DNA from 2 places in the Variovorax sp. BGA-UO-ETr-C22 genome. Region 1 is predicted to be linked to the other one. Evidence: riboswitches for the same ligand, from Rfam matches in the RefSeq annotation. Region 1 holds a riboswitch; the other holds the start of a gene.

Region 1 (15,353 bases):
CGGCGGCTGCGGCCGCGGAGACGGCGGCGCGGCGCGCCTCGGTCATGGTGCGGCCGGTGGGGTTCTGGAAGTTGGGCAGCAGGTAGACGAAGCGCGCGTCGGCCGCCTTGCTCACGAGGTCGTCGACGATCACGCCCTCGTCGTCGCTGGCCACGCCCACGGGGTGCGGCTCCATCGGGCCGAAGGCCTGCAGCGCGCCCAGGTAGGTGGGCGTTTCGACGAGCACCTTGCTGCCCGGATCGATCAGCACCTTGGCCACGAGATCGAGGCCCTGCTGCGAGCCGGTGGTGATGAGCACCTGCGAGGCGTCGACGTCCCAGGGCAGCATGTCGGCCACGGCCTGGCGCAGCGGCGCATAGCCTTCGCTGGCGGCGTACTGCAGCGCGGCCTGGCCGTCGTTGTGCAGCACTTCGGCGCAGGCGTCGGCGAATTCCTGGATCGGGAAGGTCTTGGGCGAGGGCAGGCCGCCGGCCAGGCTGATGATGCCGGGGCGCTCGGTGACCTTGAGGATTTCACGCAGCACCGAAGGATTCATCTTGGCGGCGCGGGCGGCGAGTTTCCAGTTCATGGGAGGCTTTCTTCTTTCTGGCGAATGAGAGGTGAGTCTGAGTGTGTCGTCAGGATGGCGGGATGTCGCCACGGTGCACGACATGGATTTTGTTGCCGTCCGGGTCGCGCAGGTAGGCGCCGTAATAGCCCTGCCCGTAACGGGGGCGGGGCCCGGGCGCGCCTTCGTCGCGGCCACCGTGGCGCAGGGCCGCCTCGTGGGCGGCATGAACGGCCTGCGGCGAGGGCGCGCAGAACGCGACCATGCTGCCGTTGCCGGCGCTGGCGGGTTCGCCGTCCAGCGGGATGTACACGTAAAAGCGCGGCAGCGTCTGGCCCGGCGCGATCCAGCAGGCGGCGTCGGGGCCGCCGTCGGGCGTCACGGGGCGGCGGATGAGGCCGAGCGGGGTCAGCACCGCGTCGTAGAAGGCGGCGGCGCGCGGCAGGTCGGTGCAGCCGACGGTGACATGGCTGAACAGCGTCATGGTCGTCAGCTCCTGGCTTGCGGCTCGGCGCCGCGTGGAACGGCAGGCGCCGCCGGTTGCGACAGCCGCTTGCCCGCGACCACCGTGGCGACCACGGCGGCGGCGAAGCCCAGCGTCACCAGGTCGAGCGGTTCGCCCAGCAGCGGGATCGACGCGAGGATCGACAAAAAGGGCTGCAGCAGCTGCGTCTGGCTCACGCGCAGCGCGCCGCCCAGGGCCAGGCCGCGGTACCACGCGAAGAAGCCGATCCACATCGAGAACATGCCCACGTAGGTGAAGCCGACCCAGGCCGAGGCGGCCACGGGCTGCTGCGGCCACAGGGCGATGGTGGCGGGCAGCGTCACGGGCAGCGCCATCACGCAGACCCAGCAGATCACGCGCTCGGCGCCCAGCGACGGCGTGACCTGCGCGCCGTAGATGTAGCCGACCGAGGCCGCGACGACCGCGCCGACCAGCAGCAGGTCGGCCCATTCGAAACCGAAGCCGTGGCCGCTCTGCTGCGCGCGCAGCACCGAGAACACCACCACCAGCAGGCTGCCCGCGACGGCGCAGAGCCAGAAGCCCAGCCGCGCGCGCTGGTGCAGCACCCAGGCCGCGACCGCGGCCGTGACCAGTGGCAGCAGCGCCGTCACCACCGCCGCATGGCTGGCCGTGACCACGCGCAGCGCAAAGGCCAGCAAGAGCGGAAAGCCGATGCAGTTGCCCAGCACCGCCATGCCCAGCGGCTTCCACTGGTGCGCCGCCGGGCGCGGCGAGCGCGTGACCAGCAGGAAGATGGCCGACAGCACGCCCGCCAGCGCCGCGCGCCCGAGCGTGACGAACCACGGCGACAGCTGCGGCGCCTCTTGCGTGCCTGTGGCCAGCCGCGTCATCGGCAGCGTGATGGCGAACAGCGCCACGCCGACCACCCCGAGCCACATGCCCAGCGTTTCGTCCTTGATGGCGAGCTTCATACGCCCACCATCCACCAGGCCGTGAGCACGAGGATCAGGCCCATCGCGCGGTTGAACCACAGCAGGCGCCGGCCCTTGGCCAGCCACTCGCGCAGCAGCGCGCCGACCAGCGCATAGGCGAAGTTGCTGGTGAAGGCGTAGGTCAGCATCACGGGCGCGACGATGGCGAAGCGCGCGAGCGCGTCGGGCTGGCCGGCGATCCAGCCCGCCACCAGCGTGAGCGCCAGCAGCCAGGCCTTGATGTTCACGAACTGCAGCATCACGCCCTGCCCGAAGCCGACCGAAAGGCGGGCGCTGTCGGCCTTTCCGAGCTGGGCGCTGCCGCTGAGCTTGTAGGCCAGCCACAGCAGGTAGGCGATGCCCAGGCCCTTGATCGCCAGGCGCAGCGGCGGCATGGCCACCACCAGCGCGCCGAGGCCGGCCGCGCAGATGGCGAGCAGCAAGGTCCAGCCCACCGGCACCGCGACCACGAAGCGCATGGCACGCGGCAGGCCGCCGTTGGCCGCCAGGGCGGTGGAGAGCGTGGTGTTGGGTCCGGGCGAGAAGCTCATCGCCGTGGCCAGCACCAGCAGCGCGGTGAATTCTTGCCAGTTCATGTCACAGACTCTAAACTTTGGACCATTACAGTTCCAGTACAGATGATCGAACAAATCTGAAATCTGTATTGGTCATTCCTTCGACACACGCCGCCCTTTTCTTGCTCTCTGTGCGATGCAGCCCGATCCGATGCTGACCCGAACCTCCACCCAGTCCCTGACCGGGCAGCTGGCCGACCGCCTCGCCGAGCGCATCCGCAACCGGCTGCTGGCCCCCGGCGCGCGCCTGCCCTCGGTGCGCGAGTGCGCGCGCCAGCAAGGCGTGAGCCCGTACACCGTGGTCGCCGCGTACGACCAGCTGCTCGCACAGGGCCTGGTCGAGGCGCGCCGCCAGCGCGGCTTCTACGTGCGCGACGCGGCGCCGGCGCCCGAGAGTTCGCGCAACCCGGCGCATGCCGTGCCCGTGGTGCCGCCGATGATGGCCTCGCGCGTGCCGGCCGACGCCAGCTCGCTGATCCGCAGCATGTTCCACCGCCCGAGCGACAAGCCGCAGCCGGGCATGGGCGTGTTCCCGCCCGATTGGATGGCCTCGACCTTCCTGGCGACCGCGGTGCGCCGCGTGACGACCACCTCGGCGTTGCAGGAGCTGTCGCTTCAATATGGCGAGCCTTCGGGCGACCTCGCGCTGCGCCGCAGCTTGTCGCAGAAGCTGGTGCGCATCAACGTGCCGGCCGGGCCCGACCAGATCGTGACCACCATCGGCGCCACGCACGCGCTGGACATCGTGAGCCGCACGCTGCTGCGCGCGGGCGATCCGGTGATGGTCGAGGAACCCGGCTGGGCGCTGGAGTTCGCGCGGCTCGAAGCGCTGGGCATGCGCATCCTGCCCGTGCCACGCCGCGCCGACGGGCCCGACCTCGACGTGATGGCGCAGTACTGCAAGCTGCACAGCCCCAAGCTCTTCGTCAGCGTGAGCGTGCTGCACAACCCGACCGGCTACAGCCTCACGCCGGGCAGCGCGCACCGCGTGCTCAAGCTGGCCAACGAACACGACTTCTACATCGTCGAGGACGACACCTACAGCCACCTCGCGCCCGAGCACGCCACGCGCCTGAGCGCGCTCGACGGGCTGCAGCGCACCATCTACGTCAGCGGCTTCGCGAAGATCCTGGCGCCCAACTGGCGCATCGGCTTCCTGGCCGCCTCGCCCGCGCTCAAAGAGCGGCTGCTCGAGACCAAGCTGCTGGCCACGCTGACCTCGCCCACGCTGTTCGAGCGGGCGCTGTCGTGGTGCATCGACCAGGGCCAGCTGCGCCGCCATTCGGAGCGCGTGCGCATCCGCCTGGACGGCGCGCGCGGCCGCGCGGTGAAGCTCGCCATGTCGCACGGCTGCACCTTCGCCTCGGAGCCGGCGGGGCTGTTCGGCTGGGTCGACACGGGCGTGGACACCGACGCGCTCACGCAACGCATGCTCGACCAGGGCTACCTGCTGGCGCCGGGCTCGCTGTTCCATGCGCGCCGCCCGCCGAGCACGATGATGCGGATCAACTTCGCGACCTCGCAGGACGCGAATTTCTGGAAGGTTTTCAGCCGGGTCAGGGACGAGCTCTGATTCGCTTGCAAAGGGCTTGGAGTAAGCTGGCAGCACAAGAAAACCCAGCCAGGAGACCTCCCGCATGAGCAACGCCAGCAAACCCTTCGACTTCAGCCAGTTCGTCCCCGGATTCGACTTCCTGAAGAACCTCGCCGGCGGTGCCGCCGCGGGCTCCGGGTCGGTGCCCGGCATCCCCAGCCTCGCGAGTTGGGTCGCGCCCACCATGAGCGTCGAAGAGGTCGACAAGCGCATCCAGGAACTCAAGACCGTCCAGTACTGGCTCGAACAGAACGGCCACGCGCTCAAGGCGACCATCCAGGCGCTCGAGGTGCAGAAGATGACGCTGTCGACCCTGCGCGGCATGAACGTGCGGATGGAAGACATCGCCAGCGCGTTCACCAAGCAGGCCGCGGCGATGGCGCCGGCGCCTGCACCGGCTCCCGCACCGGCCCCCGCACCCCGGCCCGAACCGGAGCCCGTCGAGGAAGAGGAAGAAGAGTTCGACGAGGCCGAGGAGGAAGCGGAAGAAGAGGAAACCCCGGCGCCGAAGAAGACCTCGCGCGCCAAGCCCGCCTCGTCCAACGGCGCCGCCGGCGTGGTCGACCCGATGCAATGGTGGGGCTCACTCACCGAGCAGTTCCAGCAGATCGCGAGCACGGCGCTGCAGGACGCGGCGCAGCTCAAGGTGCCGGCCATGGCACAGCCGCTGGCCGACGCCGTGGGGCAGGTCATCGGCAAGGCAACGGCGGCGCGCAAGCCGGCCGCCAAGACTGCCGCGAAGAAGGCCGCAGCGAAAAAAGCCGCGCCGGCACCCGCCGCGCGCAAGAAAACCACGTCCACCGCCGCGCGCAAGCGAACCTCCGGCCGGCGCTGACGTCTTACAGACACCTTTCCAGACGACGACGCACGGGTCGGTACGCACCATGAAACTGTTTCCCACCGGCCATGCCACCCACCCGCAATGGCGCATGGCCGCCGGCCTCGTGCTGGCCCAGTTGCGCGCGCAGATGGCGCTGCCCGACTACGCGTCGAACCCGACGCTCGGGCTGCTCTACATCACCGACCACTATGCGGCCGAGGCGCAGGAGATCCTCGATCACCTGAGCGCCGAACTGCCCGAGGTCACCGACTGGTCGGGCACGGTCGGTATCGGCGTGTCGGCCAACAACGCCGAGTACTTCGACGAGCCCGGCCTGAGCCTGATGCTGTGCGCGCTGCCCAGCGACCAGTACCGCGTGTTCTCGGGCGTGGCGCCGCTGGGCAGTTCCGAAATGAGCGGCTTCGAGGCGCACACCGCGCTCGTGCACGCCGACCCGGCCACGCCCGACCTGGGCGAGCTCATCGGCGAGATGGCGGGCCGCACCGACACCGGCTACCTGTTCGGCGGGCTCTCGTCCGGCCGCGGCGGGGCGCTGCAGTTCGCGGTCGGCGGCAACGGCAACATCCGCGGCCACGGGGCGGCGGGCGGCGTGTTCTCGGGCGGCTTGTCGGGCGTGGTGTTCGGCGAGGGCGTGCGGCTGGTGTCGCGCGTCACGCAGGGCTGCCAGCCGCTGCGCACCGGCGGTGCGCGCGAGCGCGAGATCACCGAGGCCGACGGCAACCTGCTGCTCTCGCTCGACGGCGAGCCGGCGCTCGACGTGCTGCTGGCCGACCTGCAGGTGTCGCTCGACCGGCCGCAGGAAGCCATCGACGCGGTGCGCAACACGCTGGTCGGCTTGGCCGACGCGGGCAGCGACGGCATCCGCCGCACCGGCGACCTGGGTGCCGACGTGCTGGTGCGCCACATCATCGGCCTCGACCCGACGCGGCGCGGCATCGCCATTGCCGACAACGCCGAGGCCGGCATGCGGCTGAGCTTCTGCCGCCGCAATGCGCAGGCGGCGCGCGCCGACCTGATGCGCATCTGCGCCGAGATCCGCGAAGAGCTCGAGCCCGAAGAACAGACGCTGGCCACCGCGCGCGCCGTGGCGGCGGGCGAGGCCGAGGCCGCGCCGCATCCCGCGCGGCGCATCGCGGGCGCGGTGTACGTGAGCTGCTCGGGACGCGGCGGCCCGCACTTCGGTGCGCCGGGCGCCGAATTGCAGATCGTGCGGCATGCGCTGGGCGACGTGCCGCTGGTCGGCTTCTTCGCCGCCGGCGAGATCGCGCGCCATCACCTGTACGGCTACACCGGCGTGCTGACGGTGTTCACTGCGCCGGACTGACTGACTGGCTGACTGACGGGAAAAAACGACGCGCGCGCCTGCGCGTTGTTTTCGCAAGCGCTTCGCGTCGCTAGAATCCGCCCGCTTTCTTGAATCTCTGCTGCTGCAAGAAAGAGTGATCCGCGCGCCCCGAGGCACGCGGTCGATCTCTTTCGCCCCGCCACGCGATGTGACGGGGCCCGGAAACCGACACGGTTTCCCCGAATGGAATTGCAGCCATGGGCAGCCCTACCAATAGTCATTTTTCGAGACTCCAGCGCGCCTTTTCTCGCGCGAACATCGCCGTCGACTACCGCGACGGCATTTATCACCTGCGCAACGAAGCCGCGCAGGCGACCGTGCTTCTGCCGCAGAGCCTGCCGCTGGAAGAAAAAGCCGTGAACCAGCTGCTGGCCTTCGCCAGCGTGCGCTCGCCCGACGGCGCGCACGGCGTGTGCAAGGCTTGCGCGACGCCGGACTTTCATCCGGGCTCGGTCGCGCCGGTGGGCAGCGTCGTCGCCACCGATGGCGACTTCGTGATTCCCGCCGCGGTCGGCACCGACATCAACTGCGGCATGCGCCTGCTGACCACCGGCCTCACGCTGGACCAGGTGGCGCCGCACAAGACGCAGCTGCTCGCGCGGCTCACGCGCAGCCTGCTCGACAACGGGCGCGACGTGCCGGTGCACACGGCGGCGTTTCGCGCGCTGTTCGACGACGGGCCGGCCGCATTCCTGGACGCCGTGCGCAATGACGGGCTCTGGGCCGCGTGCGACCGCGACCGGCTGCAGGCCGAGATCGGCGCGTGCATCGGCCTGGCGAGCTTCGGCGGGCAGTCGCGGCACGCACCGCCGGCCTACACCGGCGCGCGCCACGAGGTGTTCCGCGACCCGTGCCTCGGCACGCCGGGCAGCGGCAACCACTTCGTCGAGCTGCAGGTGGTCGACCAGGTGATGGACCGGCACGCGGCCTACCGCGCGGGGCTCAAGGCGGGCGAGGTCGTGGTGATGATCCACAGCGGCTCGCGCGACATCGGGTTCCATGTCGGCGGCCGCTGGATGGACCGCGCGCGGGCCGAGTGGCCGCAGGGCCTGCGTCATCCGAAGAGCGGGCTGTACGGGCTGGCCGGGCCGCTGGCGCAGGAGTACCTGGAAGCCATGGGCGTGGCCGCGCGCTATGCGTGGGCCAATCGCGTCGTGCTGGCCGAGCTGGTGCGCAAGGACTTCGCCGAGCTGCTGGGTGCCACGGCGTCGACGCTCGTGGTCGACGTGCCGCACAACGTGGTGCTGCGCGAGCACGGCATGAACATCCATCGCAAGGGCGCGACGCCGGCGCACGCGGGCGACCTGGCGCTGATTCCCGGGTCGATGGGCGATCACTCGTACCTCGCGACCGGGCTGGGGCATGAAGACTGGCTGTGGTCGTGCAGCCATGGTGCCGGCCGGCGCATGCGTCGGCAGGAGGTGCGCGCGATGCGGCCCGCGCCCGGCGACGCCGATGCCAGCTGGCAGTGCGTGACCTTGCGCGAGGAGCGCCGCATCGAAGAAGCGCCGCAGGCCTACAAGCCGATCGGCGCGGTGATCGAGGCGCAGGAAAGCGCGGGGCTCATCCGCTGCGCCGTGCGGCTCAAGCCCTGGGTCACGTTCAAGGCGTGACCAGAGGGCGGGGCCGTGTCAGCCCAGGGCGGGCTGCACGGCGCGCGGCGCGGGCGCCGGCATGCCGGCGAACGCGAAGTCGACCTCGGGCGCCAGCCCGCTCACGATGCGCGCGATCGACTTGCCCGAGCCGCAGGCGTGCGTCCAGCCGAGCGTGCCGTGGCCCGTGTTGAGGAACAGGTTCGGCAGCTTGGTCTTGCCGATCAGCGGCACGTTGCTCGGCGTGGCCGGGCGCAGGCCGGTCCAGAACTGCGCGCGTTCGGTGTCGCCGGCGCCGGGGAAGAGCTCTTCGACGCGCCGCACGATGGCTTCGCAGCGCACGCGGTTCAGGTCGCGGTCGTAGCCGTTGAGCTCGGCCGTGCCGGCGATGCGCAGGCGGTCGCCCGACTCGGAGGTGTAGCGCGAGAACACCAGCTTGTATTCGTCGTCGGTGAGCGAGACCTGGTGCGCCTTCGATGCGTCCTTCACGGGCAGCGTCACCGAGTAGCCCTTGGCCGGGTAGATCGGCAGGCGGATGCCCAGCGGCGCGGCGTACAGCGGGCTCAGCGAACCCATCGCGAGCACGAAGGCATCGCCGCGGATGCGCTGGAAGCGGCCTTCGTTGTCGGTCGCCTCGACGTGGTCGATGCTGCCGCCCGCTTCGCGCAGCGCGGTCACCGTGTGGCTCATGAGGAACTTCACGCCGGCCGCTTCGGCCAGCTTCACGAGCTCGCGCGCGAAGCGGTTGGCGTCGCCCGATTCGTCTTCGGCGGTGTAGGTGGCGCCGGCGAGTTGGGGGCGGATGTGGGCGAGGGCGGGTTCGATCTTGATGGCCTCGTCGGCCGAGATGACCAAGCGTTCGCAGCCCAGGGCACGCATCTGCTCGGCGGGCGCGAGGGCGCCGTCGAATTCTTTTTGCGTCGTGTAGAAGTGCAGGATGCCTTGCGTGCGCTGGTCATAGTTCAGGCCCGTGTCTCGACGCAATTGCTGCAACATTTCCCGGCTGTATGTACCGAGACGAACGATCTGTTCGATGTTGTGGCGGGTGCGCGCGGGGGTGCATTCGCGCAAGAACTGCAGGCCCCAGAGCCACTGGCGCATGTCGGCGCGGATGCGAAAGAGCAGCGGCGCATCTTCCTTGCCGAGCCATTGCAGCACCTTCAGCGGCGCGCTCGGATTGGCCCAGGGTTCGGCATGGCTGACCGAGATCTGGCCGCCGTTGGCGAAGCTGGTTTCGGCGGCCGGGGTGGCCTGCCGGTCGATCACGGTCACCTCGTGGCCGAGTTGCTGAAGGTAGTAGGCCGAAGTCACGCCGAGCAGGCCGGCGCCAAGAACGATCACACGCATTGCAAGTACCTTTGAGTTTGCAGCGCTTGAACGGCGGGCGTGGAGTGCTATTGAACCAATAGCAAGCAACCGGACGACCGATGTCCAAGTTGCCGCTCCCCCTGTCCTCGGTACCTGAGAGATTCACCCTGCTGCACCCGCAGCGGGTTTGCTCCTTCGGTGCGCCACATGGCGTGGCGGCTCTCCAGACGGCTGTATCGATGAGTGCAGTACTGACCCCTTGCCGAAGTTCCTGGGCGTTGCCTGGAATTTCGTCGGGCCGACCTGAGCGTTTATGGGAGTTTGCGCCTTCGGTAGGGCCTCCGTGGAGGCCCGCTCTCCTGCAATTGTTGGCGATTGTAGGCGGGCCCCGCAAGCCGGCCAAGCCCTGTACATCGGCACTTCACACCGATGGGATAATTGAATGTTGATTTTTGGTAAAGCAAACTTTTTTCTACATGCAGGGGACTCCATGATCCTGGTTACCGGCGGCGCAGGCTTCATTGGCGCCAATTTCGTGCTCGACTGGATCGCGCAGGGCAACGAGCCCGTCGTGAACCTCGACAAGCTGACCTACGCAGGCAACCTCGAGACTCTGGCGTCGCTCAAGGGCAACGCGAACCACGTCTTCGTGCAGGGCGACATCGGCGACAGCGCGCTGCTCGATCGCCTGCTGGCCGAGCACAAACCCCGTGCCGTCGTGAACTTTGCCGCGGAATCGCATGTGGATCGTTCGATCCACGGCCCGGAAGACTTCGTGCAGACCAATGTGCTCGGCACCTTCCGCCTGCTCGAATCGGTGCGCGGCTACTGGAACGCCCTGCCGGCCGACCAGAAGGCGGCCTTCCGCTTCCTGCATGTGTCGACCGACGAGGTCTACGGCTCGCTCTCCAAGACCGACCCGGCCTTCACCGAAGAGAACAAGTACGAGCCCAACAGCCCGTACTCGGCCAGCAAGGCCGCCAGCGACCACCTCGTGCGCGCCTGGCACCACACCTACGGCCTGCCGGTGGTCACCACCAACTGCTCGAACAACTACGGCCCGTTCCACTTCCCCGAGAAGCTGATCCCGCTGATGATCGTCAACGCACTGGCCGGCAAGAACCTGCCCGTGTACGGCGACGGCATGCAGGTGCGCGACTGGCTCTACGTGAAGGACCACTGCAGCGCCATCCGCCGCGTGCTCGAAGCCGGCAAGCTCGGCGAGACCTACAACGTCGGCGGCTGGAACGAGAAGCCCAACATCGAGATCGTCAACACCGTGTGCGCGCTGCTCGACGAACTGAGCCCCCGCGCCGACGGCAAGCCGTACAAGGAGCAGATCACCTACGTCACGGACCGCCCGGGCCACGACCGCCGCTACGCCATCGATGCACGCAAGCTCGAGGCCGAGCTTGGCTGGAAGCCCGCCGAGACCTTCGACACCGGCATCCGCAAGACCGTCCAGTGGTACCTCGCGAACGGCGAGTGGGTGCGCAACGTGCAAAGCGGCGCATACCGCGAATGGGTCGAGAAGCAGTACGACGCCGCACCTGCAAAGGCTTCCGCATGAAGTTGCTGCTGCTCGGCAAGGGTGGACAGGTCGGCTGGGAGCTGCAGCGCAGCCTCGCGCCGCTCGGCGAAGTGGTCGCACTCGATTTCGACAGCACCGACTTCCACGCCGACTTCAGCCGTCCCGAGCAGTTGGCCGCAACCGTGCTGGCGGTGCGCCCCGACGTCATCATCAATGCCGCCGCGCACACTGCCGTCGACAAGGCCGAGAGTGAGCCCGACTTTGCGCGCAAGCTCAACGCCACCTCGCCCGGCGTGGTGGCCGAGGCGGCGCAGCAGATCGGCGCGCTGATGGTGCATTACTCCACCGACTACGTCTTCGACGGCAGCGGCACCAAGCCCTGGAAGGAAGACGACGCGACCGGCCCGCTCAGCGTGTACGGCCAGACCAAGCTCGAAGGCGAGCAGCTGGTGGCGCAGCATTGCGCGAAGCACCTGATCTTTCGCACCAGCTGGGTGTACGCCGCACGCGGCGGCAACTTCGCCAAGACCATGCTGCGGCTGGCCAAGGAGCGCGACAAGCTCACGGTCATCGACGACCAGTTCGGCGCCCCGACCGGTGCCGAGCTGCTGGCCGACATCACCGCGCACGCCATCCGCGCCACCTTGCAAGACCCGACCAAGGCCGGGCTGTACCACGCCATCGCCGGCGGCGAGACCACGTGGCACGGCTACGCGCGCTTCGTGCTCGAGATGGCGCAGCAGGCCGGCGTCGAACTCAAGGCCGGCCCGCAGGCCGTGGAGGCCGTGCCCACCAGTGCCTTTCCGACGCCCGCGAAGCGCCCGCACAACTCGCGGCTCGACACCACCAAGCTGCAGACCACCTTCGGCCTGCGACTGCCGCCCTGGCAGGAAGGCGTGGCACGCATGCTGCGCGAGACGCTCTGACCGACTGATTTTTCCTGCCCCTCACAGAAGAAGACTCCCATGACGCAACGCAAAGGCATCATCCTCGCCGGTGGCTCCGGCACCCGCCTGCACCCGGCCACGCTTGCCATGAGCAAGCAACTGCTGCCGGTGTACGACAAGCCCATGATTTATTACCCGCTGAGCACCCTGATGCTCGGCGGCATGCGCGACATCCTCATCATCAGCACGCCGCAGGACACGCCGCGCTTCCAGCAACTGCTGGGTGATGGCAGCCAGTGGGGCATCAACCTGCAGTACGCGGTGCAGCCAAGTCCCGATGGCCTGGCGCAGGCGTTCATCATCGGCGACAAGTTCGTGGGCAACTCGCCGAGCGCGCTGGTGTTGGGGGACAACATCTTCTATGGGCATGACTTTGCCCATCTGCTGGGCGGCGCCGACGCGCAGGACGCGGGAGCCACTGTGTTCGCGTACCACGTGCATGACCCGGAGCGGTATGGCGTGGTCGCATTCGATGCACAAGGCAAGGCCAGCAGCATCGAGGAAAAGCCGCTCAAGCCCAAGAGCAACTACGCCGTGACGGGCCTGTACTTCTACGACAACCAGGTCATCGACATCGCCAAGGCGGTGAAGCCGAGTGCACGAGGCGAACTCGAGATCACGGCCGTCAATCAGGCGTACCTCGATCTTGGCCGGCTCAACGTGCAGATCATGCAGCGCGGCTACGCCTGGCTTGATACCGGTACGCATGAAAGCCTGTTGGAGGCGGGGCAGTTCATCGCCACGCTGGAGCACCGGCAGGGGTTGAAGATCGCCTGCCCGGAGGAAATCGCGTGGCGGCATGGCTTCATCGACAAGGAGCAACTGGCGCGGCTGGCCTTGCCACTGCAGAAAAATGCCTACGGCAAGTACCTCAATCGGCTGCTTGCCGAAGAGCACTCATTCTGAACACTGACACACAACAATTTCTTCGGTAGTACAAGTCATGCACGCATCAACTCAAACCCTGACGGGTCAAAAATACCTTGTAACCGGCGCAGGCGGATTCATCGGCAGTCACCTTGTCGAAGCACTCGTGCGTGCCGGCGCTGAGGTGACGGCTATGGTCCGCTACGGTTCCGCATCGAGTTGGGGCAATCTCGAATTCGCACCGGATGACGTGAAGGGGCAGTTCCGCGTCGTGGCGGGCAACATCGACGATGGCGATTTCGTCATGCATGCCATGCAGGGCATCGACGTCGTCTGCCATCTGGCGGCCCTGATCGCCATTCCGTATTCGTACGTTGCCCCGCGCAGCTACGTGCGCACCAACGTCGAGGGAACGCTCAACGTCGTGGAGGCCGCGCGCCGTCTGTCGGTTCGTCGCGTCGTCCACACGAGCACCTCCGAGGTGTACGGCACCGCGGTGCGCGTGCCGATCGACGAAGAGCATCCGCTGCAAGGGCAGTCGCCTTATTCGGCCTCGAAGATCGGGGCGGACAAGATCGCCGAGAGCTACTACCGCTCGTTCGACACGGGTGTCGTGACCTTGCGCCCGTTCAACACGTTCGGCCCGCGCCAGTCCGCCCGGGCATTCATCCCGACCATCATCTCGCAGGCATTGACCCAGGACGTGATCAAGCTCGGATCGCTGACCCCTGAGCGCGACATGACCTTCGTGACGGACACGGTCGCCGGCTTCGTCGCTGCTTCGGTGACGCCCGGGATCGAGGGGCAGACCATCAACCTGGGAACCGGCTCGACCTACACGATCGGTCACTTTGCCGAGCGCATCCTCAAGCTGATGGGCGTGGAAAAGGAGATCGTTGCGGACACTGCGCGCATGCGCCCCGACAAGAGCGAGGTCTTGAAGCTCGTCTCCGACAACGCGCTGGCCGCGAAGTTGATGGGGTGGTCGCCGCAAGTCGACCTGGACGAGGGGTTGCGCCAGAGCATCGAATTCATCCGCCGCAACATCCACCTGTACCGCCCTGCGGTCTACACCGTCTGAGAGAGCAAGCATCATGAAAGCAGTCGTCATGGCCGGCGGCAAGGGCACTCGCCTTCAGCCGTTCACCGCCTCGTTTCCCAAGCCCCTCATGCCCCTGGGGGACATGCCGGTGCTGGAACTCCTGCTGCGGCAGCTGCGTCGCGCCGGCGTCGACGAAGTCATCCTTGCGGTCAACCATTTGCATCACCTGATCCGCGCGTTTTGCGGCGATGGTTCGCGATTCGGGCTGAAGATCGACTACAGCCTCGAGGACAGCCCTCTGGGGACGGCCGGTCCGCTTGGCGCACTGATCGACAAGGTCGGCGAGAACTTCATCGTCACCAACGGCGACCTGCTCACCACGTTCGACATCGGCCAACTGATCCGCACGCATGCCGAGCGGCAATCGGATGCCACGATCTGCGTCTACGAACGAGAGGTCAAGATCGATTTCGGGCTCATCCAGATCGATGCGGAGATGAATCTCCAGGGCTACCTCGAGAAACCCATGAGCAAGCACCTGGTCAGCATGGGCCTCTACATGCTCAACCGCGACGCGGTGAAGCCGCATGTCAGCGAGGGTGTTCACCTGGACATGCCGGACCTGTTGCTCAAGTTGAGCGCGGCCGGCAAGAAGGTGCGCTGCCACCAACAGCCCGAGAGCTTCTGGCTCGACATCGGCCGACCGGAAGACTACTCGACAGCGCAGAAGATGTTCGACGAGAGTCGCGAGCTTTTCCTGCCCGAGTAGCCTATGCGCGTGTTTGTCACCGGTGCCAGCGGATTCGTCGGGCGGGCGGTGCTTGAAGAACTGCAGGCGCGTGGCCTTGAAGTCTTCGCCGTCAGCAGAGCCGAACGGGCCGCTGTCGCAGGCGAGGCAAGGCGCGTGCTTGCCGATCCTGCCGATGCGGCCGAGGTCCGCGATCTGCTCTTGTCTGTAGAGCCGCAGTTCGTCATGCATCTGGCGGGGGTTTCCTCCGCTCCCTCCTATAGCGAGCTCTACGAGGCCAACGTCGTATTCGCTGCCAACCTGTTGGATGGCGCGCTCGCCATGCCGCGCAAGCCGCGCGTGCTCCTGGCGGGTAGCGCAGCCGAATACGGGGCGGTGCCCGCCGCCCAGCAGCCCGTGCGCGAGGATGCGACCTGCCGTCCCAACACGGCCTACGGCGCGAGCAAGTTGGCGCAGACGAGCCACGCCTTCGTCGCGGCTTCGCGCGGGTTGCCCGTGGTGGTGGCCCGGCTGTTCAACCCCATCGGGCCTGGCATGCCGAAGTCTCTGGCCCTGGGAAGCTTTGCGCACCAGATCGCTTGCATGGGCACGCGTGGCGGTGTGCTGTCCACCGGCGATCTCGATGTCGTGCGGGACTTCATGGATGTGCGGATCGCTGCGAAGCTTCTTGTCGACCTGTCCCTGGCGAGCGACGCCTCTGCGCAGGTGGTGAACATCTGCAGCGGCGACGGACAGCGTCTGCTTGACCTCACACAGCGGTTGATCGCTGTCTCCGGCGTGCCGGTCGAGTTGAAGCACGATGAGTCGCGGCGCGGCAACAGCGATGTCAGGGCTTTTGTCGGCGACCCGTCCAGGCTGAAGGCGCTGGGGCTTCGCGTTGAGCCCTCCGACATGGACTCGGTTCTCGAAGAGACCCTGCGCAGCGCGCGCGAAGAGATCTCCGCAACTTAAATCAAGGGCGTGCAAGGGACGTGTCCGG
Region 2 (15,353 bases), on a different contig from region 1:
CAGCAACTGGCGCCGCTGCCGACCGCGCCCGTGGCCGTCGCCCCGAACGACGCGCCCCCCGAGCCGCCCAAGGCCGAAGAGCCGAAGGGCCCGCAGAACCCGGTCGAGGCGCTGGCCCCGCCCGATGCCGCGTTGCCCGCACTGGCCAGTTCCGATGCGCGCGTGATGAAGGCGCTCACCGAGCTGCTGGGCGGCAAGGCCGTGGCGGCCTACCTGCAGTCCGACGGCGTAGTGCGGCGCTTCGTCGCCACCGTCGACAACCTGCCGCGCGAGCAGGCACCCGCCAGCAAGTGGCCGGTGCAGCCCGCGCCGCAGCGCTTCATCACCGAGGGGCCGCAGCAGGGCGGCGTGCAGACCATCGCGGCGAACAACGCCGCGCGCTACAACGGCATCGTGATGCTGGCCGGGGCGGTCGATCCGGCCAAGGCGGCGGCGGTGTATGCGCGGCTGTACCCGCTGTTCCAGCAGGCGTACGAAGAGCTGGGCTATCCGGGCCGCTATTTCAACGACCGCTTCATCGCCGTGATCGACCACCTGCTGCAAGCGCCCGAGCCCACGGGACCGGTGCAGGTGAAGCTGGTCGAGGTGAAGGGCGACATTCCCTCGCAGCGGCCCTGGGTGCGCTACGAATACGCCGACCCGAAGCTCGAATCGCTCTCGGCCGGCCAGAAGATCCTGGTGCGCATGGGGCCCGAGAACGAGCGCAAGATGAAGGCCAGCCTGCGCGGGCTGCGCGCGCAGATCGCCACCGGCGAGATCGCGAAGAAGAAGCAGCCCTGAGGCGCGATGCACTGACAGCGCCCCGCCTGCACGCCCTGTAGGCGCGGGCCGATTGCATGCGGCGCGAAGGGTCGAGATGATTTGCGCCTACGACTTCGAGGGCAAGCCATGAACCTGATGAGCGTCGATCTTTACCAGAGCACCACCGACCCCGGGAAATTCCTGGCGCTTCCCGCCGGCACCGACCCGACCGAACTCATGGGCCCGATGACCTTCGATCGGGACTACGCGCACATCAAGCGCTACCAGGCGGCGTTCGCGTTCGATCCGTCCGAAATCTACGCGGGCGTGAACGCCGCGAAGATCGCCGCGGACCTGCTCACCGTGAAGTGGGCGATGTACCGCCGCGAAGGCTGAACGGCGGGCGGCTTGCGCCGCCTCGCCTTCGTCAGGCCTCTTCGGTTTCCTGGTACTCGCCCACCGGCACGCAGCTGCAGAACAGGTTGCGGTCGCCGTAGACGTTGTCGACGCGCCCGATCGGCGGCCAGTACTTGGCCTGCTTGAGTTCGGCCAGCGGGAACGCGCCGAGTTCGCGCGAGTACGGGTGGCTCCACTCCGTGCCGAGCAGGCTGGCGGCGGTGTGCGGCGCATGCTTGAGCGGGTTGTCGTCCTTCGACCAGACGCCTTCTTCCACGCGGCGGATCTCGCCGCGGATGGCGATCATCGCGTCGACGAAACGGTCGAGCTCGGCCAGCGGTTCGCTTTCGGTGGGCTCCACCATCAGCGTGCCGGGCACGGGGAAGCTCAGCGTGGGCGCGTGGAAGCCGTAGTCGATGAGGCGCTTGGCCACGTCTTCGGCGGTCACGCCGCTGGTGTCCTTGAGCGGGCGCAGGTCGAGGATGCACTCGTGCGCGACGTGGCCGTTGGGGCTCGCGTACAGCGTAGGGTAGTGGTCCTTCAGGCGCGCGCTGATGTAGTTGGCGCTGAGGATGGCCGTCTCGGTCGCGGCCTGTAGGCCCTTGGCGCCCATCATGCGGCAGTACATCCAGCTGATCGGCAGCACGGCCGCGTTGCCCAGCGGCGCCGCCGACACGGCGCCCACGCCGTTCGAGGGCACGCCGGCCGTGGCGTGGCCCGGCAGGTAGGGCACGAGGTCTTCGACCACGCAGACCGGACCGACGCCCGGGCCGCCACCGCCGTGCGGAATGCAGAAGGTCTTGTGCAGGTTCAGGTGGCTCACGTCGCCGCCGAATTCGCCTGGCGCGGCCACGCCGACCAGCGCGTTCATGTTGGCGCCGTCGACGTACACGCGGCCGCCGTGCTCATGCACGAGCTCGCACAGTTCCTTCACGCGGGTTTCGAACACACCGTGCGTGCTGGGGTAGGTGATCATCACGGCGGCCAGGTGGGCGCTGTGCTTTTCGCAGGCGCGCTTCAGGTCGTCCATGTCGACGTTGCCTTGCGCGTCGCAGGCCGTCACCACCACCTGCAGGCCCACCATCTGGGCGCTGGCCGGGTTGGTGCCGTGCGCCGACGAGGGAATCAGGCAGATGTTGCGGTGGCCCTGGCCCTTGGCTTCATGGAAGGACTTGATGGCCAGCAGGCCCGCGTACTCGCCCTGCGAGCCCGCGTTGGGCTGCAGGCTGATGCCCGCGTAGCCGGTCGCTTCGCACAGCCAGGCGCGCAGCTGCGCGTCGAGCTGGGCGTAGCCCTGCAGCTGGTCGGCGGGCGCGAAGGGGTGGATGTTGGCGAACTCGGGCCAGGTGATGGGGATCATCTCGCTTGTCGCGTTGAGCTTCATGGTGCAACTGCCCAGCGGGATCATGCTGCGGTCGAGCGCCAGGTCCTTGTCCGACAGGCTGCGGATGTAGCGCAGCATCGCGGTTTCGCTCTTGTGGGTGTTGAACACCGGGTGCGTGAGAAAGGCGCTGGTGCGGCGCAGGTCCTCGGGAATCAGCGGCGTGGTGTTGGCGGCCAGCTCGTCGAAGCGCGGCATCGCAGTGCCGGCGGGCACGAACAGGGCCCACAGGGTTTCGATGTCGGCGCGCGTGGTGGTCTCGTCCAGCGAAATGCCCAGGTGCTGCTGCAGGCGCTGGCGCAGGTTGACGCCGCCGGCTTGCGCGCGCTCGATGATCGCGGCCGTGTCGTCGCCGGTGCGGATCGTCAGCGAGTCGAAGGCGGTGGTGTTCACCGGCTCGCGGCCCATCTGCGACAGGCCCTTGGCGAGGATGGCGGTGAGCACGGCCACGCGCTGCGCGATGCGCGTGAGGCCGTCGGGGCCGTGGTACACGGCGTACATGCTGGCGACCACGGCCGGCAGCACCTGCGCGGTGCAGATGTTCGACGTGGCCTTCTCGCGGCGGATGTGCTGCTCGCGCGTCTGCAGCGCGAGGCGGTAGGCGGGCTGGCCGTGCGTGTCGACGCTCACGCCGACGAGGCGGCCGGGCAGCGAGCGCTTGAACGAATCGCGGCAGGCCAGGTAGGCAGCGTGCGGGCCGCCGTTGCACAGCGGCATGCCCAAGCGCTGCGTGGTGCCGCAGACGATGTCGGCATCGAACTCGCCGGGGGCGACCAGCAATGTGAGCGCCAGCAGGTCGGCCGCGACGATGAAGGCGGCATCGCACTGGTGCGCGTGGCCCGCGAGCGGGCGCAGGTCGTGCACGTGGCCGGTGGTGGCGGGGTACTGTGCGAGCACGCCGAAGAACTCGCCGCTCACCATCAGGTGCGGCAGCGTTTCGGACACCGTGCTCACCTTGACTTCGATGCCCAGCGGCGCGGCGCGGGTCTTGATGACTTCGATGGTCTGCGGGTGGCAGTCGCCCGACACGAGGAAGACGTTGCTCTTGCTCTTCACGCTGCGCTTGGCGAGCGTCATGGCTTCGGCCGCGGCCGTGGCCTCGTCGAGCATCGAGGCGTTGGCGATGGCCATGCCCGTGAGGTCGCACACCATCGTCTGGAAGTTGAGCAGGGCTTCCATGCGGCCCTGCGAGATCTCGGCCTGGTAGGGCGTGTAGGCGGTGTACCAGGCGGGGTTCTCCAGGATGTTGCGCAGGATCACGCCCGGCGTGTGCGTGCCGTAATAGCCCTGGCCGATGAAGCTCTTGAACACCTTGTTCTTCGACGCCAGCGTCTTCAGTTCGGCCAGCGCGTCGGCCTCGGTGACGGGCGCGGGCAGGCGCATCGGCCGGGCGCGGCGGATGGCCGCGGGCACGATGCCGTCGATGAGCTCCGCGCGCGTTTCCGAGCCGATCACCGGCAGCATGCGCGCCTCGTCCGCTGCATCGATGCCGATGTGGCGGGCGAGGAATTCTTCGGCGTTCTCTAGTTCTTGCAAAGAGGGAAGGGCGGGAATCGGCATGGCGGTGAAGGCTCGGGGGAGAAGGAACGAAGGTGCGAGGAAGCTGCTGTTCAGCGGATCAGGATTCGGCGGCGAACTTGTCGTAGCTGGCGGCGTCGAGCAGGGCGTCGAGCTGCGCGGGCTCGCTCAGCTTGACCTTGAAGAACCAGCCGGCGGCCAGCGGGTCGCTGTTGGCCAGCGACGGGTCGGCGCGCAGCGCTTCGTTCACTTCGGTGATCTCGCCCGACACGGGCATGAACACATCGGCGGCGGCCTTCACCGACTCGACCACACCGGCGACCTCGCCCTGCGCGAAGGTCTTGCCCACTTCAGGCAGGTCGACGAACACCACGTCGCCCAGCGCGTCCTGCGCATGCACGGTGATGCCGACGGTGGCGGCGCCGCCTTCGGCCGCCACCCATTCGTGGTCCTTGGTGTATTTGATGCTCATGAAAAAACTCCTCGTGGAAAAAATGGAATCGGGGTGCAGAGCCTAGCCGGGTCTGCGGGGTTCAGTGTCGGTCAGCCGCGGTAGTAGCGCGTCGGCACGAAAGGCATGGTCGAGACTTCCATCGGCACCGGCTTGCCGCGCACGATGGCCTGCACGCGCGTGCCGGGCTCGGCGAAGGCGGCGGCCACGTAGCCCATGGCCACGCAGCGGTCGGCCGTGGGGCCGAGCAGGCCGCTGGTGACGGCGCCGATGTCGTGCCCTTCGAGCGACTGCAGCAGCGTGCCGTCGCGCACCGGAATGCGTTCGAGTGCCACGAGGCCGACGCGCTTGCGCGTGAGCGTCTTGTGGTCGGTGTGGCCGGCCGCGCCCGAGGCGACGGCGGCGAGCTGGGCCAGCACCTTGGCCGCGCCCGGAAAGCCGCCTTCGCGCGCGCCGCCCGCGCGGCGCACCTTCTGGATCGCCCAGTTCAGCGAGGCTTCGACCGGGGTGGTGGTGGTGTCGATGTCGTTGCCGTACAGGCACAGGCCGGCTTCGAGCCGCAGCGAGTTGCGCGCGCCCAGGCCGACGGGCTTCACTTCGGGCTGCGCGAGCAGCAGGCGGGCGAGGGCGTCGGCGTCTTTGCCGGCCACCGAGATCTCGAAGCCGTCTTCGCCGGTGTAGCCGCTGCGGGTGACGAAGGCGGCGATGCCGCCGATCTGCACCGCGCCGCCGGTCATGAACACGAAGCGCTCGATGCCGGGCGACAGGCGCGCCAGCGTGGCCGCGGCCTGCGGGCCTTGCAGCGCGAGCAGGGCGTGGTCGGGCAGGGGTTGCACCTGGCAGCGCGCGCCGATCCTGGCCTGGATGTGGGCGATGTCGGCCACCTTGCAGGCGCCGTTCACGATCACGAAGAGCGAACCGTTGCCTTCGTTGAAGAACATCAGGTCGTCGAGGATGCCGCCCTCGTCGTTCAGCAGCAGGCCGTAGCGCTGCTTGCCGGCGGGCAGGTCGACCACGTCGACGGGCATCAGGGTTTCGAAGGCGGCGGCGGCATCGGGGCCGACCAGGCGCAGCTGGCCCATGTGCGAGATGTCGAACAGGCCGGCTGCGTCGCGCGTGTGCTTGTGCTCGGCCATGAGGCCGGCGGGGTACTGCACGGGCATGGAATAGCCGGCGAAGGGCACCATGCGGGCGCCGAGCTCCACGTGCAGGTCGTACAGCGGGGTCTTGAGAAGTTGGGCGTCGGAAGCGGAAGAAGCGGCCACGGGGCACTCCAAAGGGGCAGTCGAAATCCATGGCTGCAACGCCACGGGCCACCCCTGCTGTCCGCTTTACCTGAGAGATTCGCCCCACGATCGGGGTTTGCTCCTTCGGTGGGCCGCATGCAATGCCACGGCCTCTCTCCAGCAAGGAAACGCCGGTGGTTGCCGGCGTCTTGTCAGTCCTTTTGCCTGAGCGTTCGGGGAACCCCTGCGCCTTCGGCGGCCCCGTCGCGCGGGGCTCTCTCCTGACCCGGCGAGTGTAGTGGATCGCGGGGCCGGGGCTGGTGGCTCAGTGCACGGTTTCCGCCGGCGGCAGCAGCTTGTCGATGCGCTCGCGCAGCGAGTCGGCGCGCTCGGGGCCGGCGGCCTTCTCGATCTCGGAGAGCATCAGCGCGGCGATGGTCAGCATGGCCTCGCGGTCGCGGGCCTCGCGCAGGGCGTCGCGCATCTGGTTGGCGAAGCGCGGGTCGCGGCGCACGAACATGCGTTCGCAGATGTCGAACAGGAACATGCGCGTGGTGGCCAGCGAGCGCTTGCCGTCGAAGCTGTCGGCCGAGGTGGCGACCTGGATCGGCTCGGCGGCGGTGACGGGCGTGGGGGCCGGTGCGGGCGGTGGCGCGACCGGGCGCGCGACCTGCAGGTAGCCGCGCTGCATCAGCCCCTGGATCGCCTGCTCGGCCTCGACGCGGCTGGGGAACAGCGGGCTGAAGTCGGTCAGCGAGCGCCGGCCGTCGGCCATGAGCAGCAGGGCGCGCTCACGCTGGCTGAGCGTGCGCTGCCCGGCCTGGAGTTCGTCGCGTGCCTTCTCGGTCTTGGTGGGGAACATGGCGGCCACAGCTTTCGGAGGTCGAAGGCTGCAGCATCGTTGCAAGTGGTGACATCTTCGTGAACCATTTGCCTTACAGGGACAAGGCGGTGCGCGTCAGTTGCCCGCGCTCTCCTTGCGGATCAGCCAGCGCGTGCCCACGCGCTGCAGCTCGAGGGTCTTGCGGTCGGTCTCGGTGAGCGCGTCGGCGCTGTAGACCTGCCGGAACTGCGCGCTGGCCGAGGTGCCCTGGACGCTGATCACCAGCCCCTCGATGCCCACGCTGATGCGCGACTTGCCCGTGATGCGGGCGCGCCGGTCGGCCTCCCAGCGCTCGCGGGTCTGGCCGCGCGCGGGGGTGAAGTCGCTCGCGTAGGCGGCGAGGTAGCGCTCGACGTCGCGCGCGGACCAGGCGGCGGCCCAGGCGCGCACGGCGCTTTCCACTTCGGCGAGGTGGGTGACGGGATTGGCGGGGGCGGCTGCTGGTGCAACGGCTGCAACGGCTGCAACGGGCGCGGCGGCCGGCGTGGCCGCGATACCGGCGGTGGCCAGCAAGCCGGCAGCGACAAGGCTGCTGCCCTGGGCGACGATTCGGTGCATGGCGTCCTTCTCTTTCCTTCTTCTTGTCTGTCAGGCTCGACGTCGAAGCTTGCGTCGATTCTGGCAGTGAAAGAGAGCGCGTGCGGCGTTGAATCGCCCACGGATTTCAGTGGTCCGTGGTTCAGGGCGCGTGCACAGGACACCGGGTGCTTCCCTCCGCGAATGTCCCCCGCCTTCGGCTCCTCCTTGATTTCGCTGCGGGAAGCACCCAGTGCCCTGTGCACCGGGTGCGCGGGGCAGAGCTCAGGCCGCCGCAGCCTCGCCCGCCATCACCTGCACCGTCCGATTGCGCAGCCGCAAGGCCAGCACGGTCGCGACGCACAGCACGCACAACACCACCGTGAGCGTCACGCCGAGCCCGCGTGCATCCGACAGCAGGCCGAACAGCGGCGACACCAGCCCGCCGACCGAGAGCGCGAGGCCGAGCGTGATGCCGCTGGCCGTGGCCGGGTTGCGCGGCAGGTAGTCCTGCGCGAGCGTCACCTGCGCGGCGAAGGGCAGGAACATGCTCATGCCGAGCCACGCGGTGCAGGCCAGCGCCGCGCCGGGCGTGGAGGAGAGCACGAGGCCCGCCATGGCCGGCAGCGCAAGCAGGTAGCCGCAGCGGATCGTGCCCATGCGCCCGATGCGGTCGCCGAGCCAGCCGCCGGCCAGCGTGCCCACGGCCCCTGCGGCGGTGAAGGCGGTGAGTGCCGCGGCGCCCTGGAAGGTGCTGCCGTGCAGGTCGCGCGTGATGCGCAGCGAGAGCATCGACAGCACCGTGACGTACGGGATCGACCAGCCCACGATGGTCGCCACCAGCAGGCTGAAGGCGCGCCAGTCGTTGTGCGGTTTGAGCACCTGGGCGCGGGCCTGCGCGGCCCGCGCCGCCGTGGCCGCGTGCTGGGCGGCCGCGCTGCGCCGCGCGTTGGCCGCGACCCACACCACGCCCATCGCCACCGCAGGAATGCCCAGCAGATAGCTGCGCGAGAGGCTGCCGCCGCCGACCACCGTGGCCGCCAGCACGGGTGCGAACGAGGCGCCGATGGTGCCGCCCACCGAGAACACGCTCATCGCCTTCTGCGAGGCGCCGCCGGCCGCGCGCGCGGCCACGGTGGCGGGCGGGTGGTAGGCCGCGATGCCCAGCCCGCACAGCGCGACCGCGATCCAGGTCAGCAGGTAGCTCTGGCTCAGGCCCGCCAGCACCACGCCCAGCGCCGCCACCAGGAAGCCTACGGGCACCAGCCAGGCACGCGGGTGGCGGTCGGCGTACAGGCCGAACAGCGGCTGCACCACGCTCGACAGCCCGGTGGCCGCCAGCATCAGGCCGCTCACGGCCGTGTAGCTGTAGCCGCGCTCCAGCACCATGAAGGGCAGCAGCGCGGGCACGAGGCCCTGGTAGAGGTCGTTGACGGCATGGGTGCCGGTGAGCAGCCCGAGTCGGCGCGTGTTCATGCGATGGCTTCTTTCTTCGATGTCCGGTTTGAGAAAAAGGGAGGAAAAGCCATCGTAGGAAGACACGGAAAGATGTTCTCGCTACGAATGTGCAAACATCGTCGTGAAATGGACAAACTGAATCTGCGCCCCGACGAGGGCGAATCGACCCCGCGCGCCGTGGCCGTGCTGGCCACCGATCCGGCGGGCGACGCCTTCATTCCGCCGCATGCGCACCGGCGCGGGCAGCTCATCCACGCGATCTCGGGCGTGATGATGGTCGGCGCGGCGGCCGGCAGCTGGGTGGTGCCGCCGGGGCGCGGCGTCTGGGTGCCGCCGGGCATGACGCACCAGATCCGCATGGCGGGCGAGGTGAAGATGCGCACCGTCTTCGTCGAGCCCGGCACGCGCGCCGACCTGGGCGCCGAGTGCCGCGTGATCCATGTGGGTGCGCTGTTGCGCGAGCTGATCGTGGCGGCCGTGTCGCTGCCGCTGGACTACCCGCCGGGCGGGCGCGACGAGCGCGTGATGGAACTGATCCTCGACGAGATCGAGGCCGCGCCCGCGCTGTCGCTGCATGTGCCGATGCCGCGCCACGCACGCCTGGCCGCGCTGTGCGAGGCGTTGATCCGCGACCCCGCGCAGCCCGCCACGCTCGACGGCTGGGCCGCGCGGCTGCACATGAACGCGCGCACGCTGGCCCGGTTGTTCGAACGCGAGACCGGCATGACCTTCGGCGCGTGGTGCCGCCAGGCGCGGCTGCTGCTGAGCCTGCCGCGGCTGGCCGCGGGCGCGTCGATCCTGGAGGTGGCGCTGGCGCACGGCTACGAGAGCCCGAGCGCCTTCACCGCGATGTTCCGCCGCACGCTCGGCGTGCCGCCGAGCCAGTACCTGCACCCGCCGGCCTGAGGCGGGTGAAGGCGGGGGGCGGGAGCGGCCTGCGCCGCTACTTGAACCCGAGCGCGCGCGGCAGCCAGGTGCTGAGCATCGGCACGAAGGTCAGCAGCATCAGCACCGCGCCGTGCGCCCACAGGAAGGGCACCAGCTCCTTCACCAGCGCCGACATCGGCACCTTCGACACGTTGCAGGTCACGAACAGCAGCCCGCCCACCGGCGGCGTGATCATGCCCAGCGTGAGGTTGAAGATCACGATCATCGCGAAGTGCACCGGGTCGACGCCCAGCTTGATCGCCACCGGCGCAAGAATCGGCGCCAGCACCATCACGCCCGGCAGCGGCTCGATGAAGATGCCGAACAAGAGCAGGAACACGTTGACGATGATCAGGAACATCCACGGCGAGAGGTTCATGCTGATGAGCCATTCGGCCATCTGCTGCGGAATGCCCTCGATGGTCAGCACCCAGGCGAACGAGGCCGACAGGCCGATGATGATCAGCACCGACGCCGACAGCAGGGCCGAGCGCGACAGGATGTCGGGCAGCATCTTCCACTCGAGCGTGCGGTAGATGAACTTGCCGCACACCAGCGCATAGAACACCGCCACCACCGAGGCTTCGGTGGGCGTGAACCAGCCGGCGCGCATGCCGCCCAGGATGACCACCGGCAGCAGGATGGCGGGAATCGCCTTCCACGTCGTGATGAGGATCTCGCGCAGCGGCGGCGTCTGGCCGTCGCCCTTGTAGTTGCGCTTCTTCGAGACGTAGAAGTTCACGACGCACATCGCCACCGCGATCAGGATGCCCGGCACGATGCCGGCCACGAACAGCTGGCCGACCGACACCGTTTCGTCCTGCAGCGCGTAGATGATCATGATGATCGAGGGCGGAATGATCGGCCCCACGATGGCCGTGGAGGCCGTCAGCGCCGCCGCGTACGAGCGGTCGTAGCCGGCCTTGTCCATCATCTTGATGAGCATCGAGCCGGGGCCGGCCGCGTCGGCCAGCGCCGAGCCCGAGATGCCCGAGAAGAAGGTCAGCGACACCACGTTGGTATAGCCCAGCCCGCCGCGCCGGTGGCCGACGAACTGGCCCGCGAAGCGCAGCAGCACCTCGGTGAGCGAGCCGCCGCTCATGAGCTCGGCGGCCAGGATGAAGAAAGGCACGGCCATCAGCGGAAAGCTGTCGATGCCGGTGAAGGTTTCCTTCAGCAGCACCATCAGCGGGTAGCTTTCCGCGAGGATCAGGGTGGCGGCCGTGGCCAGGCCGAGCGCGAAGGCCACGGGCACGCCGATGGCCAGGAACACGCAGGCGGAGACGATCAGGACAATGCTGGCATCCATGGTCTTCTCCTTACAGCGAGGCCGACGCGTTGGCGTCGAAATGCGCGTCCGACGCGAACTCGCGGTTCAGCACGTAGCCACGCACCACCAGCAGCCAGTGCACGATCAGCAGCACGCCGCCGATCAGCATCGCGCTGTAGATGTAGGCAAACGGAATCTGCGTCACGGCGGTGAGCTGGAACATCGTGCGTTCCATGTAGAGCCAGCCGTACCAGACCATGAAGCCGAAGAAGGCGAACAGCAGCCCGGCCACCACGATGCGCACCGCCACGGCCGCCGGCCGGGGCAGGGCATCCTGCAGGTTCTCGACGGCGATGTGGCCGCCGTAGCGCAGCACGGGCCCGGCGCCCAGGAAGGTGAGCCAGATCATCATGTGGCGCGACACCTCTTCGGCCCATTCGATCGACTGGTTCGTGGTGTAGCGCAGCACGACGTTGGTGAAGATGATGACGGACATGGCCGCCAGCAGGAGGATCAGCGCCCACCGGTTGGCGGCGAGAAAGTAGCGCTCGAAGGCTTGCACGTTGTGGTTCTCTGTGGTGTCGGAAATGCGAAGCGCCCGGCACACTGAGGCGGGCCGGGCGCGGTCGGGGCGGAGCGGTCTTACTTGACGTCCGTGATCTTCTTGATGTTGTCGGCGCCGAATTCCTTGGCGTAGCCCACGTAGGCCGGCTTCAGGGCTTCGCGGAAGGCCGCGCCGTCGACGGTGCGCGTGACCTTCATGCCGTCTTTCTCAAGCTGGGCGATGCCGTTGTTCTCGTCGTCGTTGACCTTCTTGCGCTGTGCGATCGAGGCCTTCTTCGCCGCTTCGGTGAACACCTTCTTGTCGGCGTCCGAGAGCTTGTTCCACACCTTGGGCGACAGCAGCAGCAGCGCCGGCGAGTAGACGTGGCCCGTGAGCGACAGGTGCTTTTGCACCTGCGAGAACTTCGAGGACAGGATCACCGGAATCGGGTTTTCCTGGCCGTCGACCGTGCCTTGCTGCAGCGCGCCGAACAGTTCCGGGAAGGCCATCGGCGTGGGCAGGATGCCGAAGGTGCGGTAGCCGTCCATGTGCACCTTGTTTTCCATGGTGCGCATCTTCAGGCCGGCCGCGTCGGTGGGCTTGACGATGTCGCGCTTGCTGTTCGTCATGTGGCGAAAGCCGTTTTCGGTCCAGGCCAGCGCGATGATGCCCTTGCTCGGGAATTTGGTCAGGATGTCCTGGCCGATGGGGCCGTCCATGACCTTGCGGGCATGGTCGTAGTCGCGGAACAGGAAGGGGATGTCGACGATCTTGACCTCGGGCACGAAGTTGCCCACGGGGCCGGTCGAGGTGTTCAGCAGGTCTTGCGTGCCCAGCTGGATCGCTTCGATCTGCTCGCGCTCGCCGCCCAGCGCCGAGTTGGCGAAGTGCTGGCACTTGAAGCGGTTCTGGGTGTTCTTCTCGACCTCTTCGCAGAACACGGTGGAGCCCACGCCGTAATGCGATTCCTTGGACGTCGCATAGCCGATCTTGAGAACGGTGGGTTGCTGCGCGAAGGCGGCGGTGCCCAGGGCGAGCGAAAGGCAGGCGGCGGCGATGTGGCCGAATTTCATGGTGTCTCCGGGGAGTTGGGGGTCGAAAGCGCGTCAGGCGCAGGTCAGGAAATGACTATGCACCAATAACCAGTTTGACCGCGTCGGGACTTTCACGGACGTAGGCGCGGATCACCGCGTCGAAGCTCTCGTCGGCCGTGAGACCGAGGGCCCGGGCGCGCGGCGTGTCGAAGCGCCCGGGCCAGGTTTTCACGATGCGGCGGATGGCGGCGTCGGGCGTGCGGTCGAGCAAGTCGGTGGCGGCGCGGCCGGCCACGCGTTCGAGCGCGGCGGCCATCTCGCCCACGGTGGTGGCCAGCGAGGGCAGGTTGAGCGCGGTGCGCGGGCCCCAGTCGGCGTCGCTGGCTTCGGCGGCGCGCACGATGCCTTCGATGGTCCGAGCCGGCGAGGCGATGGCCACGGGCGTCTCGTCGGGCACCGGGCAGGCCGCGCGCAGGCCGGCGAGCGGCTCGCGGATCATGCCGCTGAAGAAGCCCGAGGCCGCGCCGTTGGGCAGGCCGGGGCGCACGCTCACCGTCATGAGGCGCACGCTGCGCCCCTGCACGAAGCCCTTGCGCGTGTAGTCGGCCACCAACTGCTCGCCGATGAATTTCTGGATGCCGTAGCTGGTCTGCGGCGTGGGCAGCGTGTGGTCGTCGATGAGCGCGGGCAGCGGCTGCTCGGGCGAATCGCCGAACACCGCGAGCGAGCTGGAGAACACCAGCACCGGGCGCGTGCCGAGCGCGCGCAGCTTCTCGAGCAGGCCGTGCGTGGCGGCGAAGTTGCTGCGCATGCCCAGGTCGAAGTCGGCTTCGCATTCGCCGCTGACGGCGGCGGCAAGGTGGAACACCGCGTCGGCCTCGCGCCAGAAGGTGGCGCCGTCGTCGGCCAGCTGGGCGTTGAGGTCGCCGGTGGCGGCCGCGATGCGCGGGTTGGCCGCGAGGTCGGGCGGCGGCGGGGCGCGGTCGACCAGCGTGATGCGTGCGATGTCGCGGGCGGGCGCGCCGGCGAGCGAGAGCTGGCCCAGCGCCAGGAGGGTGCGCGCCAGGCGCGCGCCGAGAAAGCCGGCGCCGCCGGTGATGACGATGTGCATGGGGTCCTGTCTCCTTGTGTCGCGAGGATAGCGTCGGTGGTATCGCACAATTTGCGCATGCCCATGCTGCCTCCCGATCTCCTCGCCACCCTGCGTTTGCCTGTGCTGCAGGACGCCGACCTCGACACCCAGGCTTCCTTCTTCAAGCGGCCGGAGGTCCGTGCGCTCTACTTCGAGGTGGTGGAGGGCTCGGCGAAGGACGAGGTGCTGCGGGCCGCCATCGCGCGGCTCGGCGAGCTGCATCCGCACCGGGCCGCGTTGCTGGCGGTGTTCTGCGGCGCGTTGGTCGAGAACGGCGCCGATCCGCAGCTCATGTTCGACGCCGTGCGGCAGCTGGCGGGGCGCCTGCTGGCGTCGTTGGCGCCGTACTGCGCGGCGCAGCCGTACGAACCCGACGAGGAGGACGAGGAACCACGGGACGAGGCGGAACTCGCCGCCTGGCAGGCCGCCGAAGCGGCGCTCGCGGCGCTGTCGCCGCAGGCGCGTTTCGAGATCGATGCGCTGCAGCGCGCGGTCGACCTGCTGGTGCTGCCGCTCATGACCATGGTGGTGCGCGATGTGCGCAATCACCAGTCGCTGGTGGCGGACGCAGGCCTGCTCGCGCACATCGAGGCGATGTACGCCAACGACTCGCTGCCCTTCGAGGCCTTGCACTTCCTGCGCGCCGCGGCCCAGCTGTCGTACGAGGACGAGCTGGTGGTCCTGCTGCCGGCGTCGCGCGCGGGCATGGTCGTTCGCGCCCAGGGCATCAACAACAACTTCCACGCCTTCTCGCTGCTGCAGGACCTGATGGAAACGCATGCCCAGACGCTGGGCATCCGGCAGCCGCCGCGCACGCGCCGCGACGAGGACAGTGATGCCGCCGCCTTCCTCTGGCTGCAGGCGACGGCCTTCGCCCAGGGCGAGCTGGTGGACCGCATGGCGTGGTCCTGGGGCGAAGGCACGCTGCGCGAGAACGCGCGCCGGCAGGGGCGGCTGGTGCTCGTCGCACTGGAGACGGACGACAAGCCCGCACGCGGCTGGACCGGGTTCACCCACGTGTTGCACGCCGAGCAGAACCCGCAGGTGTCGCTGGTGCACTTCCTCACGCCCGACGAGGTCGCCGCGTACCTCGCCTGAAGCGCCATGAAGAAAGCCCTCCGAAGAGGGCTTTCATGCATCGACGCGTTGGGGCTTACATGCCCACGTAGTTCGGACCGCCGCCGCCTTCGGGCGTGACCCAGACGATGTTCTGCGTCGGGTCCTTGATGTCGCAGGTCTTGCAGTGCACGCAGTTCTGCGCGTTGATCTGCAGGCGCTCCTTGCCGGCGCTGGCTTCGTCGGGCACGAACTCGTACACGCCGGCCGGGCAGTAGCGGCTTTCGGGGCCGGCGAACTTGGCGAGGTTGACGTTGACCGGCACCGACGCGTCCTTCAGCGTCAGGTGGGCGGGTTGCTGCTCTTCATGGTTCGTGTTGCTGATGAACACGCTGGAGAGGCGGTCGAAGGTGAGCTTGCCGTCCGGCTTCGGATAGACGATGGGCTTGCACTCGGCGGCCGGCTTCAGGTACTGGTGGTCGGGCTTGTTGCGGCGCAGGGTCCATGGGATGTGGCCCTTGAGCAGCCATTGCTCGACGCCGTTCATGACCGTGGCGATGCCCAGGCCCTTCTTGAACCAGGCCTTGAAGTTGCGCGCCTTGTTCAGCTCGGTGTAGAGCCAGCTCTTCTCGAACGCGGCGGGGTAGGCCGTGAGTTCGTCGTGCTGGCGGCCGGCCATGACCGCGTCGAACGCGGCCTCGGCGCACAGCATGCCGGTCTTGATGGCGGCGTGGCTGCCCTTGATGCGGCTCACGTTCAGGTAGCCGGCCTCGCAGCCGACCAGCGCGCCGCCCGGGAACACCGTCTTGGGCAGCGACAT

What was found. A riboswitch is a leader RNA that binds a small molecule or an ion and turns the genes downstream of it on or off. The one in region 1 is predicted to bind glycine.
Region 2: linked by a shared signal. The riboswitch ahead of gcvT (glycine cleavage system aminomethyltransferase GcvT) and the one ahead of AC57B8_RS13910 (D-amino acid dehydrogenase) in region 1 are both predicted to bind glycine.

Annotation. Positions count from the first base shown of each region.
Region 1 covers NZ_JCAQPA010000010.1:91,569-106,921, forward strand. Annotated here, with positions in the region: gene AC57B8_RS13870 (aminotransferase-like domain-containing protein) at 1-568, opposite strand, end outside; gene AC57B8_RS13875 (VOC family protein) at 618-1,025, opposite strand; gene AC57B8_RS13880 (DMT family transporter) at 1,037-1,984, opposite strand; gene AC57B8_RS13885 (LysE family translocator) at 1,981-2,580, opposite strand; gene AC57B8_RS13890 (aminotransferase-like domain-containing protein) at 2,711-4,132, shown strand; gene AC57B8_RS13895 (PhaM family polyhydroxyalkanoate granule multifunctional regulatory protein) at 4,197-4,988, shown strand; gene AC57B8_RS13900 (FIST signal transduction protein) at 5,038-6,318, shown strand; gene AC57B8_RS13905 (RtcB family protein) at 6,537-7,952, shown strand; gene AC57B8_RS13910 (D-amino acid dehydrogenase) at 7,971-9,278, opposite strand; glycine riboswitch at 9,370-9,476, opposite strand; glycine riboswitch at 9,521-9,611, opposite strand; gene rfbB (dTDP-glucose 4,6-dehydratase) at 9,730-10,809, shown strand; gene rfbD (dTDP-4-dehydrorhamnose reductase) at 10,806-11,696, shown strand; gene rfbA (glucose-1-phosphate thymidylyltransferase RfbA) at 11,736-12,623, shown strand; gene AC57B8_RS13930 (GDP-mannose 4,6-dehydratase) at 12,661-13,665, shown strand; gene AC57B8_RS13935 (sugar phosphate nucleotidyltransferase) at 13,679-14,395, shown strand; gene AC57B8_RS13940 (NAD-dependent epimerase/dehydratase family protein) at 14,399-15,325, shown strand.
Region 2 covers NZ_JCAQPA010000011.1:1,804,085-1,819,437, reverse strand. Annotated here, with positions in the region: gene AC57B8_RS28545 (DUF3014 domain-containing protein) at 1-780, shown strand, start outside; gene AC57B8_RS28540 (hypothetical protein) at 889-1,137, shown strand; gene gcvP (aminomethyl-transferring glycine dehydrogenase) at 1,169-4,078, opposite strand; gene gcvH (glycine cleavage system protein GcvH) at 4,137-4,508, opposite strand; gene gcvT (glycine cleavage system aminomethyltransferase GcvT) at 4,580-5,752, opposite strand; glycine riboswitch at 5,800-5,904, opposite strand; glycine riboswitch at 5,917-6,007, opposite strand; gene AC57B8_RS28520 (hypothetical protein) at 6,039-6,575, opposite strand; gene AC57B8_RS28515 (L,D-transpeptidase Cds6 family protein) at 6,672-7,154, opposite strand; gene AC57B8_RS28510 (MFS transporter) at 7,398-8,588, opposite strand; gene AC57B8_RS28505 (AraC family transcriptional regulator) at 8,697-9,476, shown strand; gene AC57B8_RS28500 (TRAP transporter large permease) at 9,514-10,806, opposite strand; gene AC57B8_RS28495 (TRAP transporter small permease) at 10,817-11,329, opposite strand; gene AC57B8_RS28490 (TRAP transporter substrate-binding protein) at 11,410-12,384, opposite strand; gene denD (D-erythronate dehydrogenase) at 12,440-13,456, opposite strand; gene AC57B8_RS28480 (hypothetical protein) at 13,514-14,575, shown strand; gene AC57B8_RS28475 (electron transfer flavoprotein-ubiquinone oxidoreductase) at 14,631-15,353, opposite strand, start outside.